One region of the Pseudomonas sp. Fl5BN2 genome, then DNA from elsewhere that is predicted to be linked to it. Evidence: riboswitches for the same ligand, from Rfam matches in the RefSeq annotation. Region 1 holds a riboswitch; each other region holds the start of a gene.
The links. Region 1 has a riboswitch for manganese ahead of GV819_RS14120 (sodium:calcium antiporter). Riboswitches for the same ligand answer to the same signal wherever they lie in the genome.
Positions count from the first base shown of each region.

Region 2: another riboswitch for manganese. It lies ahead of GV819_RS14685 (TMEM165/GDT1 family protein); the one in region 1 lies ahead of GV819_RS14120 (sodium:calcium antiporter).
Region 3: another riboswitch for manganese. It lies ahead of mntP (manganese efflux pump MntP); the one in region 1 lies ahead of GV819_RS14120 (sodium:calcium antiporter).

Region 1 covers NZ_JAAARL010000009.1:24,502-29,448, reverse strand. The annotation lists gene GV819_RS14135 (hypothetical protein) at 1-240, shown strand, start outside; gene GV819_RS33195 (hypothetical protein) at 228-350, opposite strand; gene GV819_RS14130 (hypothetical protein) at 477-1,061, shown strand; gene GV819_RS14125 (DUF7079 family protein) at 1,067-1,429, opposite strand; gene GV819_RS14120 (sodium:calcium antiporter) at 1,521-2,525, opposite strand; yybP-ykoY riboswitch at 2,511-2,703, opposite strand; gene GV819_RS14115 (alkaline phosphatase D family protein) at 2,919-4,838, opposite strand.
Region 2 covers NZ_JAAARL010000009.1:141,311-146,257, reverse strand. The annotation lists gene GV819_RS14690 (M48 family metallopeptidase) at 864-1,685, shown strand; gene GV819_RS14685 (TMEM165/GDT1 family protein) at 1,771-2,355, opposite strand; yybP-ykoY riboswitch at 2,447-2,570, opposite strand; gene GV819_RS14680 (class I SAM-dependent methyltransferase) at 2,622-3,620, opposite strand; gene GV819_RS14675 (2-hydroxyacid dehydrogenase) at 3,652-4,617, opposite strand; gene GV819_RS14670 (LysE family translocator) at 4,702-4,947, shown strand, end outside.
Region 3 covers NZ_JAAARL010000031.1:4,733-9,679, forward strand. The annotation lists gene GV819_RS29730 (MipA/OmpV family protein) at 1-272, opposite strand, end outside; gene GV819_RS29735 (serine hydrolase domain-containing protein) at 279-2,102, opposite strand; yybP-ykoY riboswitch at 2,316-2,476, shown strand; gene mntP (manganese efflux pump MntP) at 2,487-3,059, shown strand; gene GV819_RS29745 (double zinc ribbon domain-containing protein) at 3,116-3,382, shown strand; gene GV819_RS29750 (GNAT family N-acetyltransferase) at 3,403-3,969, opposite strand; partial or broken gene GV819_RS29755 (GFA family protein) at 4,179-4,656, opposite strand; gene GV819_RS29760 (hypothetical protein) at 4,857-4,947, shown strand, end outside.

The DNA of each region.
Region 1 (4,947 bases):
TTCGCCTTCTTGTACTCCAACAGGGAAGAGGGAATGAGTCGGGACTACCTCGCCGTGTGCAAGCAGAAAGTGACCTTCGTCCCCGAGGCCGGTGCGACCTATCAGATGGAGTTTTTCCAGGATCAGATGTGCACCGCATTGCTGCGCAAGATCGATGAACATGGAGCAAAGCTGCCGGAGCCGGTAGCGCTGCACTCTACCGATTTCTGCAACGCCAATGCGCGACATTACGGGCAGTAGTGCTGGCAGGTTTGCTCCCAGAGATAAGCGCCGCGAAAGCGAATCCAGTAGCCGGCGGCTTCGATCAGCGTGTTCATCATGTTGCGGATCTGTTGCCACCCGATAGGCATCATTGCTCCTTGCGCGCGGGCTAAAAGGGCTGGAGAAAAATCTCCGGACGTCCAGTTTGCCTGCTGTAAGATTGCCATCCTTTGCCCCGTCCCCCCCCTTTGCAGTCGATCCATCAAGGATGAATCATGAGGTTTCACTCGCTTTTGTTGCTAGGCCTGTCCCTGGGGCTTGGTGGCTGTACCTATGTCTCGACACTCAAGGCCACTGCCGTGAGCTACCGCGGGCCGGCCGCGGCCGCAGATACCGCGCTTATTCGTATCGTTGCACAGGGGTTGGTGCGTGGTGTGCCCGATAGCGATTGCGTCGACTGGCGCAAACCGGGCTCGGGCCTGATGGTCAAGCCCCATCGTGGCCGCCCCAACCCGAACTTTCGCAACCTGGGCATTCCGATGACGGCCGAGACCGATCGCATGCGTCGCCAGGAGGGTTTTGGCGCCAACGAACTGAGGCTTCCGGCCAATCGCCCGTTCGCTTTCCAGTTCTACAATACCGAGCCGGGTATGAGCCGGGACTTCCGCGCCGTGTGTGAGCAAAGCGTGACCTTCGTCCCCGAGGCCGGCGCAACCTATCAGATGGTCTTTCTCCAGGACGGCATGTGCACCGCGATGTTGCGCAAGATCGATGCCCAGGGCCGGATGCTGCCGGAGCCGGTGGGCCTCAAACCCAGCGACTACTGTTCTGCCGATGCCCGATTGAACGACTCCAGGTAAGGCGCTCAGTGGCGGTAGTGCTGGCAGATCTCTTTCCAGATATAGGCGCCACGAAAGCGGATCCAGCGGATAAACAGGTCGTCGCGAAATGCCTGTACGCGGCTGTTGCGGCGCCGCTCCAGGCTGTTTTCGATGGCCTCCAGCAACCACTCGCGCTGAAAGCCCTGCCAGATCTCCGGGATCACCGACATCAGGTTGACGTAGCATACCGGCGCTACCTCGTAGTACAGGATGCGTTCCACCTCGGCGCGATCGTAAGCCTCGGTTTCCCGGGCGATGTAGGGGTAATCCACCTCGTTATCTATAAAAGCGTCTGACAGCACGTAGCGAATGTCGGCCCGTTGTTCCGGGGTGATTTGAGCTGACATGACACTTTCCTTCCTGCTCTCAATGTCCATTGAAATAGATGGCTCCCTGTCCTGGTTTCGTGCTCGCCGGGCCGGTGAGTTTCGCGGCTGCCTATAGATCAAGCGCAACCAGCAGAACCGCAAACAGCACATACAGCAGGGCCATCGAAGCCAGCAGCGTGCGCGAGATTATGCCTTTGCGGAAAGCGAAGAACAGGGTGCTCACACCCAGCAAGGTAATGACTGCCGCCAACACCAGGGATTTATCCAGCAACCACGGGGTGAAGAACAGGCAAAACGCGGTGGGCACAGTGGCCTGGATCATCATGGCGCCGCTGATGTTGGCCAGTGCCAGGCGATATTTGCCCTGGCGCACCCAGATAATGGCATTCAGAGTCTCAGGCAGTTCGGTGGCAATCGGGCTGAGCAGCAGCGCCAGCAATTGCGGATGGATACCCAGCATCGGGCCCAGGGCATCGAGTTGCCCGACGAAGACGTGCGAGGCGGCAAAGATGACCAGCAAGGCGGTCAGTGTTTGCAACACCGCCGCTGAGGTCGACGGTGTCGCTTGGCGAGGCGATAGCTTCAGGGGTTCGATGTCCTGCTCTTCGTCGTCGTGCTCGGCACGCATTTCCTTGCAGAAATACGCCACATAGGCTGCCAGAAAGACGATCCCCAGCCAGGGCTTGTAGGCAAACACCACCAGGCCCAGGGCAATCTTCACCACGAAAATGGTAATGAACCAGCCTTGGTCGCGGCTGAGTCGCTTGAAGTCCTGGCGGATGGCGTCGGTATCCGCCAAGCGCTTGCGCGACAGCAGCAGCGTCACGCCCACTACCGCATAGGCGATGGTCACCAGGACCAGCGGGCCCCCCAGCGCCGCACCGATACCTAGCGACTTCTGAGCCTCGGTGCCACCGAACACCACGGCAATAAAGGTGATGACGCTTTCAGGCAGGGCAGTTCCGAAGGCCGCGAGGATGGAACCCGTGGCCTGCTGGCCAACGGCAAGCTTGCGCCCGACCCATTCCACACCGTTGACGAAGTATTCGCAGGCCAGATAGATAACGACGGCGGAGCCCAGAAGCAACGCAAGGGTGATGGGCATTGAATGCATGAGGAAACCTGGGGACGGACACAAGAGCCAATGGTTCGGACACCCGTGTCCGACCCAGGACAGGTGTCTTCACCAATGGTCTTGCCAAGTCGCACGACCGGTCACGCCATGGCTTGCCAGCCAAGTATGTTGACGTGACCCCCTTCAGCAAACGAAGGCGGCTACTCCCCAAGGGAGGCGCGATCCTAGTGGCGCAGAACCGGTGCGTCAACCGCTATGGTTGTGCAACTGATGAGATGCCCAGGTGAAGGATTTTCATTCGTACTGCCCTGCTGTTTATTGCGCGGCCATGCCGCTTTGAAACGGTGCCGTGTGGGCGAAAAAAGCTGAAAAATGGAGGTTTTTTCGCTTTTTTCCGGTCCTTCAGGGGAGCGTTTCTGGAGTAGTAGAGGATTAATCTGGCGCAATCATCCGCGTCGGCGCGGTGCCATCGGCATTGTGCTGATAGATCGCTGTGGGCTGCCCCTGCTCATTGAAAAACACTTGGCCAATCCCCGATGAGTTCCACAGCCGCTCCCCGGCCTCTGCATGTTCGGGTACATGGGGAATCACCTTCATCAGCCGGCGCTTGGTGAACCAGTTCAAGGGCGAACGCGGTGAATAGAGCCAGCGATTGAGGCGGTCGAACCACTCCAGCAGGGCGGCGGGGAATTGGTTCTTGATGCCGCTGCTGGTGATCTGCCAGATCCGCGGGCCGCCTTTGCGATGACGGATCAGGACTTCGTAGACGAAGGAGTAGTGCACATCGCCGGAGAGAATCACGTAGCTGCCCGGGGTCCGCGAGTGGCGGAAAATATTCAGGATCACCTGGGCCGAGCCACGGTGGGCCATCCAGTTTTCCGCGTCCACCAGCAGCGGGTAGCCGCACCAACTGAAGACTTTCTGCACCGTCTCGATCAGCTTGACGCCGAAGATCGGCGCCGGGGACACGATGATTGCCGAGGGGTGGTCCAGCAGTTCATGTTGCAATTCGCTCAGGGCTTCCCAGTCCAGCAGGCCCGAGGGTTGGGCCAGGTTGAACTCACTGCGCCAGCGTCGGGTGCGGGTGTCCAGTACGACCAGTGCGGGGCTGCTGGGCAGCACGTACTGCCAGTGCTGGAAGCGCAGCAACTGGTCGATCAATTCATCCTGGTCGGCGCAGTTCAGCTCTTGCCCGTTGTGTGCCGTGGCGCTCAAGGCGCGGGTTTGCTCCAGTAGCGGGCCGAAGGCATCCGGGTTGTTGCCCCAGCCCTGGCACAGCAGGTAGGCCAGCAAGGCGTTGCCGATGATGCGCTTGGAGAAGGAATGGCCGTAGGCGGTTTCTTCCCACTGGGCGCTGAGGTTCCAGTCATCGGTGATGTCGTGGTCGTCGAAGATCATCAGCGTCGAGAGATGGGCGAAGACTCGCGCCACGCCGTCCAGGTCGCTGACGAAAGCGTCGATGGGCTGTTGTTCCTTGGCGTAGCGCGCCTGCTGCTCCGGCGTCAGTTGTGGTGGCTGCGGTGCGATCAAGGTCCATGGCACGGGCGACCAGACCAGCAGGTACATGGCCAGCACTTCGGCGAAGGTCACCAAGTGGTTGTCGGCGTTGCTGCTGGTGAAGATCGGCTTTTTCACTCCGCCGAAAAATCGCTCGCGCAGGGTTTCGTTGCTCTTCAATGCCGGGAGCAATTCGGCGCGCTGGTAGTAGCTGGCACGATGGCGATAGAGCGCGGCGCTGTCGCCCACCACCGCGCCTTCCAGATGCTCGTCGAACAGACCCAGACGCTCGATCAAGGCATGAATCGCCCGCAGCATGGGGCCGGCCACATCGTCGGCATACACCTGGTCGCCGCTCATCATCAGTAATGCCGGCCGCTGCTGGGGCTCTGGCGTTTGCGCCAGCAGGCGGTCGACACAGAGCAAGCCGTCGCTGGAGGGGTGATGGGGCTTGCGGCAGGAGCCGTGGAGCAGGTTGTCGATGCGGCTGTGGAGCACGAACTCCGGGCGTTGCTTGCCGCTGTAGAGCAGATGTGGCGCCCAGTCGGCGATGGCGCAAGCACCGTCCTCGGCCTCACTGATCAGCAGGTCATAGGCAATCGCCACGTCCTGGGGCAAGGGGGCGTCCAGGGGCACATCGATCAAGTGGATAAACGCCTGGCGCCCCACCGGGATGACCTGGCATTGCCGGCTGTCGAGTGCGATGTCCTGTGTCGGGCTGCCGCTGGCTTGCAGGAGCAAGGTCAGCGACAACGGCCGCGAACCCACCAGCCACAGCACCAGCCGCGTCGGCTCCAGGCGCCGTAGCAACGGGCCGGCGAGAACAGAGGGCAGATTGGGCGTGGTCAGGGGCATGTGCAGCGGTGTCTCTCTGGGTCTACAGGGGGCGGAATAGTAGCGCAACCGATGTTGAAGAAACGTCGACCACGAGCGTTGATCCAGCGCTTTTGTATCGGATTGTTTA
Region 2 (4,947 bases), 120 kb from region 1:
TGAGACTGTCCTGGGAGCACAGGTAGTACTCACTGGCCCGGACCCCGGTGGAAAGCAGCGTCCGGTCGTTGACGTCGGCCAGTTTGTCGAGGCTCAGGCTGCCGTCTTCGTTACGGAACCACCAGGGCAGGAAACGGCCGTTGGCGGCGTCGACGCCGACCACCGAGGTGCCGATGTAGGCCGCGTCGTTGTGGTCGATGGCGTTAGGTTCCCAGCCGATGTAGGCGCCGAGGATCTTCGGGTTCTGAGTGACGTTTTCCTTGATCAGGGCGATCAGCTGTTCACGGCTCAGGCTCAGTCCGGCATGGCCTTGCGGATCCTGCGTAGCCATCAGTGTGTTGACCCGCACCAGGCCGTCGGCTATCAGCAGAGGCGCTTCCAGTTCGCGCTGGATCTGGCTGACCTGGGTCTGCGCCAGGCCGCTCAGGCGTTGTTCGATGACTTGTTCGAACTGGCTCTGGGTCCGTTCCTGAACCATTTGCTGGGTCCTGGCTCCGGCGAACAGGGCGTACAGCACCAGGGCTGCCACCACGCTGAGGACGATGGCTCCGGCCAGCGCGGCCACTGAAAACTGGATCGACTTGAACTTCATAAAGGCTCCGGGCGCAGGAATAGGGTCTGCCCCGCTGTATCGGCCGCTGCATTGCTGGCCATTAGCCTCGGGTGGGAAAATGACTGCTTCAGATGGCTTGAGGTGATGCTTGGCAGGCAGGTGTTCCAGGGCCCTGGCGGCCTGGAGGGGCATATGAAGTTTTTCCTACGGGGCCCGTATGTATCTGAATTACGACTGATAATGTGATTTGCATCTGGCGCGGATACAGTTCCGCCCTTAGGATACGCGCCATGTTTTCAGGGAGGTTTGCATGAAAAAGAAGTCATTGGTTGTATGTGCACTGAGTGCCGCTGTTCTGCTCAGTGGTTGCGAGACGGTCAACACCACCAACGGTGGCGTTGTGGGCGTGGATCGCAAGCAATCCATGTTCAGCATGGTCTCCAGCGCTGAGGTCAATCAATCCTATGCTCAGTCCTACCAGGAGACCTTGGGGGAGGCCAGCAGCCAGGGCGTGCTGGACAAAACCAGTGCCAACGCCAAGCGCCTGCAGGTCATCGCTGATCGCCTGATTGCCCAGGCACCTAACTTCCGCCCTGACTGCGCGCAGTGGAAGTGGGAGGTCAATTTGATCAAGAGCGACGAGCTCAACGCCAACTGTGGTCCTGGCGGCAAGATCATTTTCTACTCCGGTCTGATTGATAAGCTGAAACTGACCGACGATGAGATCGCTGCGGTGATGGGCCATGAAATTGCCCATGCCCTGCGTGAGCATGGTCGTGAGGCGATGTCCAAGCAGTACGCGGTCGGCGCAGGCAAGCAGATCGCTACCTTGTTCGGGGTGCCGCAAGAGACGGTTGCGCTGGGTGACAACGGGGTAAACCTGCTGATGACCCTGCCCAACAGTCGCGAGAATGAAAACGAAGCGGACCTGATCGGTCTGGAGCTGGCCGCCCGTGCCGGTTACAACCCGAATGCGGCCATCAGCCTGTGGAACAAAATGGGCCAGGCTGCGGGCGGTTCCGCGCCACCTGAGTTCATGAGCACTCACCCGGCTTCCACTAGCCGTATCGCCTCCTTGCAGGCGGCGATTCCCAAGGTGATGCCGTTGTACGAGCAGGCCAAGAAGTCCTGATCTGCGCACGTCATTCTCGATGACGTGGTCGCCGGCAAGGCGGCTCCTGCGCAACCTGCAGGAGTCGCCTTGCCGGCGATTTCATTTATACCCAGCCACTGATCTGCATGGCCTTGTACACCGCCACTATGGCGAGGATGAAGAAGGCTGACGCAGCCAGACGACGAATCAGGGTCAGGGGCAGTTTGTCTGCCGCAAAGTTGCCCGCCAGCACCACCGGTACGTTGGCAATCAGCATGCCCAGGGTGGTACCGATGATCACCAGCCACAGGTCCGGGTATTGCGCGGCCAGCATGACGGTGGCGATCTGGGTCTTGTCGCCGATTTCCGCCAGGAAGAACGCAATCAGGGTGGTCAGGAAGGGCCCGAACTTGCGCGCGGTAGTGGCTTCGTCATCGTCCATTTTGTCCGGAACCAAGGTCCACAGCGCAGTGGCGGTGAAGCTGGCGGCGAGAATCCAGTGCAGGGTCGAATCCGAGAAGAAGCTACCGAACCAGGCGCCGACTGCACCCGCGGCCGCATGGTTGGCCAGGGTTGCGGCGACGATGCCGGCGATGATTGGCCAGGGTTTGCGAAAGCGCGCGGCGAGAATCAGGGCGAGCAGTTGCGTCTTGTCGCCGATTTCGGCCAAGGCAACGATTGCGGTGGGAACGAGTAGAGAATCCAGCATCATCAGGGTTTTCCTAAGGGGCGGGTCGACACGGCTATGACACGTACAGCCTTCCCGCCCCGGGTAAGGTGTTCGTGTCATAGGTCTTGTCAAACCCTGCGGTCCGTCTGTGCGGACTCTTGGGTCGCATGCGCCATGGTCTGAGGACCAAGTATGTTGACGCATGCCGGACGAGCGTGGCGCTCGTGGGAGACTACTCCCCTAGGACGGAGCGGATTCTGCCTAGGCAAAACCCTTTCGGCAAGCCTTGTTTGCGAAAAAACCAGTTAGCCGCGCTTGGCTCGGTAGATCCGGAAGCCCTGGCCTTCGGCCTTGATCGCACAAGGTCCCAGATGCTCTTCGATCAGCGGTTGGTAGCGCAGGAAGCTGTTGGCAACTACCCGCAGTTCGCCACTTTTTTGCAGATGTTTTGCTGCTTTTCGCAGCAGGTTTTCCGTGGCCTGGTAGTCGGTGTGAACCCCGATATGGAAGGGCGGGTTGGTCAGGATGCAGTTCAAGTCCATCGGTGCAGCATCGATGCCGTCACCGGTCAGGACCTCGGCCTCAAGGCCGTTGGCGGCCAGGGTCAGGCGGCTGCTGGCAGCGGCGAAGGCATCGACATCCAGCAAGGTCACTCGGTTGTCCGGGTAACGGCGCTTCACCGTGGCTCCCAGCACTCCGGCGCCGCAGCCGAAATCCAGCATGTGGCCGCTGGGCAGGTGATCCAGATGTTCCAGCAGCAGTGCGGTGCCGCGATCCAGGCGCCCGTGGCTGAACACCCCAGGGAGGCTGACGACTTTCAACGGCCCTTCGGTCAGCGGCAGTTCGTACTCCTCGGCCAGACTCTCCAGAGCCACCGGCTCGGGGGCATTGGCCACGGTGACCTGCCACAGCTGGCAGTGCCGCGCGCTGTCGAGCTTGCGTGGCTTGCCAAAGGGGTTGAGTTGCTTGGCGGCACTTTCCACACCGCTGCGCTTTTCCCCCACCAGGTACAGCTCGCGACCGGCCAGGCGCGAGGCGAGGGCGTTGAGCAGGTAGCCAGTGAGGTCCTTGGACTTGGGTAGAAACAGCACGGCGCTGTCGAAGGATTCCGTCGGGGCTGTTACGCCAAAATGGCTGCGGCCTGGAAAGCGAGCTTCCAGGGCCGCTTGATCGCCGGCGTGCCAGCTCCAGCCTCGGGCGTTGGGCAGGCGTCCCAGCAGGTCATCCGCAGCCAGGCCGACCAGCAGCATTGAGCCTTGAAACAATTGAGCCTGGCGTAACAGTACTTCACTGCGTGTGTCCATGATCCGCACCCGAAAAAAGTAGCGGAGTTTATCAACTCACGACACGCAGCGGGGTACCACTGAAGAAGGCTTGGGCATTTTCGCTCAGTTGGCCAACAATTCTTTGCCGTGCCTCTCGACTGCCCCAGGCGTTGTGCGGGGTCACGATCAGCCGCGGAATGTCGGCGGCCAGCAGTGGATTGCCGGCCGAGGGTGGTTCGACACTCAGCACATCGGTGGCGGCGCCTCCCAGATGACCATTGCGCAGAGCGTCGGCCAGGGCCTGCTCATCAATCAGGCCGCCGCGAGCGGTATTGACTACCAAGGCGCCGGGCTTGAGCAGGGCCAGTTCGCGGGCGCCGATAAAGTGCCGAGTGTGTTCGTTGAGCGGGCAGTGCAGGGTCAGCGCATCTACTTGTGGCAACAGATCTTCCAGGGGCAGGCGATCAGGCCGGGCCGGGCGCCCAGGGATTTGTCCCAGCACCACGCGCATGCCAAAGGCTTCGGCCAGGCGCGCTACGGCGCTGCCCAGTTCGCCATTGCCCAGCAAACCGAGGGTCTTGCCTGAGAGCTCGATGATCGGGAAATCCAGCAGGCAGAACTGCTTGGCTTGTTGCCAGCGGCCCGCGGCCACGGCCTGTTGGTAGTCGGCGACTCGGGTGGCCAGATTAAGCAGCAGCATCAGGGTGTGCTGGGCTACCGAAGGGGTGCCGTAGCCCTGGCAGTTGCTGACGGTGATGCCCTGGCTGCGGGCCGCGGCCAGGTCGACATTGTTGGTGCCGGTGGCCGCTACCAGGATCAGTTGCAGATCCGGGCAGGCGGCCAGGGTCTCGGCGGTCAGCGGGACTTTGTTGCTGATGGCCACCTGTGCCCCTTGCAGTCGTTCAGCCACCTGCTCCGGGGCGGTTTGGGCATGCACTTGCAAGGGGCTGAAACTGTCGCGCAGCGCCTTCAGATCCAGGTCACCCAAATCCAGTGAGCTGTGATCGAGAAACACGGCGCGGCGATTGTTAGTCATGAACTGTACCTTTTGCACGAGGGGTCTAAGGCGTAATCTGCCGAGCCTAACAGATGAAATAATTAGACATAAACAGGAGCCTGCATGTACCTCACCGAGTTCTTGACCGTTGCTCTCATTCATTTGCTGGCGGTGGCCAGCCCCGGCCCGGACTTCGCCGTAGTGGTGCGCGAAAGCGTGACCCACGGGCGCCGCGCCGGTACCTGGACCGCCTTGGGAGTGGGCAGCGCGATCTTCCTGCACGTGGGTTACTCACTGCTGGGAATTGGCTTGATCGTTTCCCAGTCCATCGTGCTGTTCAACGCCTTGAAGTGGCTGGCGGCGGCGTAC
Region 3 (4,947 bases), on a different contig from region 1:
ACCCAGGTACTGAACGACAAGTCACCCCATTCGCTACCCCAGCCCAAGCCCTGGTCCGTGTTGAGGAAAATGCCGTAGGGGCTGACGATCTCGCCGCCGAGCAGTGGTGCCACGGTGCGCTCGTCGCTGCCGCTGTAGCGTGGAACGCTGGCGACGCCGGCGTGCACGCCATATTTCCAGTCTTCGGCATGCAGCGGGGCGGACGCTGTGGTCAAGCCGATAGTGCTGACCCAAAGGGCCGCGGCAGTGGTGGAGCGTTTCAGGGTTTTCATCCCGGTTTAGAACCTCAGGTAGTGGTTGTTGTAGGTGCGTTTGAATGAGTAGCCGAGGACGTTGACCCCGTTGATCTGGCGGCGCACGGTGTCGCCCAGGCCTGGACCATGGCCGGCGATCACCGCGTGTGCGTTGTCCACTGGCGCCAGGATGTAGTCGGTGAGGGGACGGCCCTCATGCAGGCTGCGGATCATCAGGAAACCGTCTTCAAGGGTGATGCTGACGCCATTCATGGGGGCATTGGCCTGGCCTTCGTTGAGGGTCTGGTAGGTACCCACCGTGGCCAGCCAGTTGTCGGGCAGGGGCACCGGATCGATGCGTTCTCCTACCGCCAACAGCTGGCCATGACTCCTGGCGGTGAACACCCGGTGACCCTGGACGCTCATGACGTCCAGCTGCACCCGGCCCAGGTCGCCCAGGTCCTGCAGCCAGAGCCCGAGGAATTTCTTCTGTGCCCGCAGCCAGCCGTATTCGTCGCGCAGCAGTTCAAAGCGGGTGCCGGCCAGTTCGCCGAACAGGTGCTGGTCCTGGTCGCGGATCCGCAACACGCCCCAGGCTGTGGCATAGAAGCCGGCCAGGTGTTGGCGATCCGCGGCTTCCGGTACTCGACGCCGCTGGATCGGTGGGGGCGCTGCCTGAGCGGTGCTCGGTTGATCCTCGTCGGCAGTGCCGTGAGCCTGCAGCAGCATGCGCAGGACCTGATTCACCAGGGGCTGGGCGAGGGCTTCGCCGCTGCTGGAGTTGCTCATTACGATCACCGCCAGTTGCTGCTCCGGGAGCACGCTGATCTGCGCATGAAAGTCGCCGCTCACTCCGCCGTGCTGCCAGGTGCGAATGCCTGGGCGCACCCACTCATCGCCGCAGGGTGAAAGGAACCAGCCCAGGCCCACCTGGCAATCGAAATCCAGCGGATTGCCGGTGTTCTGCGGGCGCACCATTTCGTTGATCGAAGCCGCCGACAACAGCTGGTGATTCTTGTAGTGGCCCTGGGCGAAGAGCATCCGCACGTAGCGACTCAGGTCCCGGGGGCTGCTCCACAAGCCGTTGGCGGAGAGGTCGCGGACCAGGGTGTCGTTGCTGCGGGTGCCGTTTGCATAACCCTGGGCGCGATTGGGTTGGGCATGGCTGTCACCGCTGAAGCTCGACTGGCCCATGCCCAGTGGACGCAGCAGGGTTTTTTGCAGTTGCCGTTCGAGGTCCAGGCCGCTGCAGCGCTCGATCGCCGCGCCCAGCAGCGCGTAGCCCAGATTGGAATAGGCGGTCTGGGTGCCCGGGGCGTTGCTCAGCCAGAGGCCGCTGAGCTTTCTCGGCAACTCGCCGAGGGCCGGGGGCGTGTGCAGTTCGCGCAGGTATTCGGCGGGCATCCCGGCCTGGTGGCTGAGCAGGCGACGCAGGGTCACCGCCTGGTCGGCGGCACTCTGCTCCTCGTGAAAGCGTGAGCGGACGTAGAACTCCTTGAGGGTGTCCTGCAGGGGCGCATCGAGTTGCAAGCGGCCTTGTTCAATCAGCTGCATGACTGCGGTGGCGGTCAGCAACTGGGACAGGGCGCCGGCACGAAAGGCGGTGTTCTCGGTGACTTGCACGCCCCGGGCCTGGTCGGCAAAACCAAAGCCCCGAGCCCAGATCAGTTCCTGGCCATCCACCAGGGCGATCGACAGGCCCGGTACCTGATGCCTGGCCATCTCCTGGGGGATGTACTGCTTCAGGTAGCGAATGATGCTGGCGTAGTCGCCAGGCTCGATAGGCGGCGCTAAAGCGGGCTGCTGATTGCAGCCCAGGCTACCCAGCAGAATGCCTAGCAACGGCAGGCCGAGAAGTTTGGCAGACATGCAACACCCGAGCGGAAATTTGATGTGCGCATGCTAGGGAAGGGGGGCTGGTCAGTCTTTGGCAGCTTTGTCTGGAAACTGTCAAAGAGTGTTAAGACCGCCGGCTCAGACATCCGCTGCCTTTCATGGGGGGCGCTGCAGGATGTTGCCGCCGAGCGTCATGAGCCCGTGTACGGCAATGAAATTTTCACAATCGACGGGCTAAGCTGCGCGCCTCTTTGGGGAGTAACCTGCCACCGCCTGCTGCGGTGGAGCCCGTATCAACACACTCGGCAACCTGCCGTGGTGCGGGCGCCGTTTCGGTTGGTGAGACCATCGACATACCTGTGCTGAAGTCGGGCGCGTGGGTATGTCGTGGACTCAAGCCCGACCGGAAGACCCAAGATGAACCCTGCCTCGATCATTTTCCTCGCCTTCGCCATGTCCACCGATGCCTTTGCCGCCGCGGTAGGCAAGGGTTCGGCCATGCTTAAGCCACGCCTGCTGGAAGCCTTGCGCATCGGCCTGATCTTCGGCGTCATTGAAGCCATCACCCCGGTGGTCGGCTGGTTCATCGGCCAGGCCGCGACGCAGTGGGTGGCCAACTGGGACCACTGGATCGCCTTCAGCCTGCTGCTGTTGCTGGGCCTGCACATGATCTACAACGGCACACAGCTGCAAACCGAAACCGAGGAAGAAAAGCCCCGCCAGCATGGTTTCTGGGTGCTGGCAGTCACCGGTTTCGCTACCAGCATCGATGCCTTGGCGGTAGGCGTGGGCCTGGCTTTCGTCGACGTCAACATCTGGGTCGCGGCCAGCGCTATCGGCCTGGCCACCATGACCATGGTCACTCTCGGCGTCATGCTGGGCCGGGCCATAGGTACGGTGATGGGGCAGCGTGCGGAAATATTGGGTGGCGTGGTGTTGATCATTGTCGGCTCCGGCATTCTCTACGAGCACTTGTCGGCGCTGGCTTGACTCTGTAGTTACTACAGGGTTTTTACTGGCGATCACAGTCTAGTGGAGTGATCGACATGAGCTTTTTCGGACGGTTGTTGGCAGGGCATCACGGTGGTGGGCACGGCGGCGGGCACGACGGTTCTCGGGGCGGGCATCCGGGCTCTGGGCATTCGACAGGGGCCGGCAGCCCTTGCCCGCAATGCCGGGCGTTGAACCCTGCGTCCGCGCGTTTCTGCCAGCAATGTGCAGCATCGCTGGTGCCGGCCGGTTGCGCTCAATGCGGTGCGACATTGGCGGCGGGCGCGCGATTTTGTGGGCAATGCGGCCGCGCCTCGAACTGAGGCGCGGTGCGGGCGGGAGGTTACAACTCCAGGCTGTGAATCACCTGGGTGGCATCGTCGGGGTCGATGGCACTGCGCATGCCGAGGGTTTTCGCCAGCCGGCGCATGCTGTAGTTGGAAGCCGCATCCACCGAATACATCTGCTTGAAACCATTGTTTCGGGCCTCGTCGATCAGGTGCTGCATCAGCAGTGCGCCGAGGCCCTTGCCTTGCCACTCATCGGCGATGGTCACGGCGAATTCGCAGCGCCAGGGTTGATCGTCGAGTTGCGCGTAGCGGCTGATACCGACTTCGCGCAGGTCACCGTTGTCATGGACCAGGGCCACGTAGGCCATCCGTTGTGGGGTGCCAACGTCCATCAACTGATCCAGCAACTGGTCGCCCACCTCCTTGATTTCACCGAGGAAGCGCTGGTGCCGGGTGACGGGGGAGAGGTTTTCGATAAAGGCCTTTTCCCGCTCGCGGTCCTGAGGCCGGAGCGGACGGATCAGTACATGGCTGCCGTCGCTCAAGGCGTCGATCCAGTATTGGCCTTGTTGTGCCGGGAACGGCGGGGGGGCGAGAACATCGAGAGCGCTGTTGGGCATGATCAAGTCTCCGGAAAACCAAAGGGCGAGCAATTACCTAGAGCTTTACTCCGCTGCGGGGCCGGGCGCTTGACCGGCATCAATGTCTGTCACTGTCCCGGGCCTGATAGCGATCATCGGTCGCAGGCTGATCAGCGGCGTAACTGCCTTGGCGCGTGGGCGGCAGGGGCCTGGCACGGAAACCGGCAACGGCGCTGAAGCCCCTTTGCCTACCGTTGCAGGTCCAGGCGCGCATGCCATTGGGCGATGGATTCCTCGGGGTAGTGCGCGAACTGCAAGTCATGTGGCTGCCAGTCGATCTCCACCCAGGGCGCCATGGAGTCGAGCATCAGATGGGTGTGTTCCGGCGGCACCGGCAACGGGGTGTCGATAGCCGAAGCGAAGGGAGGGATCAACTCCGGCCATTGCGGACTGAACAGCCACAGCCCGGAGCCGCAACGGCTGCAGAAATGGCGCTCGGCGCTGCTGCGTCGGGCCTGGCTGGCCCCGGGTTCCTTGATCAACGCCTGGTAGACGCTGATGTGCTGGCGGCCCCGGACCTTCAGGCTGGCCATATCACCCCCGAGGTTGATGGCATCGCCCTGGGTCTTGCGGCAGATCGAGCAGTAGCAGCGTTGATAGGGGGAGGGGGGCGCTGTCCAGGTTGAAGCTGACGGCGCCGCAGTGACAGGAACCTTCGAGTTGCATGGGGACCTCAAGGAACAGACCGGGAACCTGCCCAAGACTAGCCGCAGGCGGTGCGGCATGGATGCAGGCCAGGTTGTTGCCGTGGCCAAAACCGTGCAGGCATTTGGCTATTTACCCTAGTGCCTAATGGTCTTTTCACGGGTGTTTGCCCGCGTAAGCGCTGATCTACGCTCTGAATCAGGAAAAACAGGAGGCAGGACATGGACCGTCAGACTGGTAAGCACCCTATCCCTCGGCAGTTGATTCTCGGCGTGCTCGGGAGTGGCATGGTCCTGCTGGGGGCGATCTCCC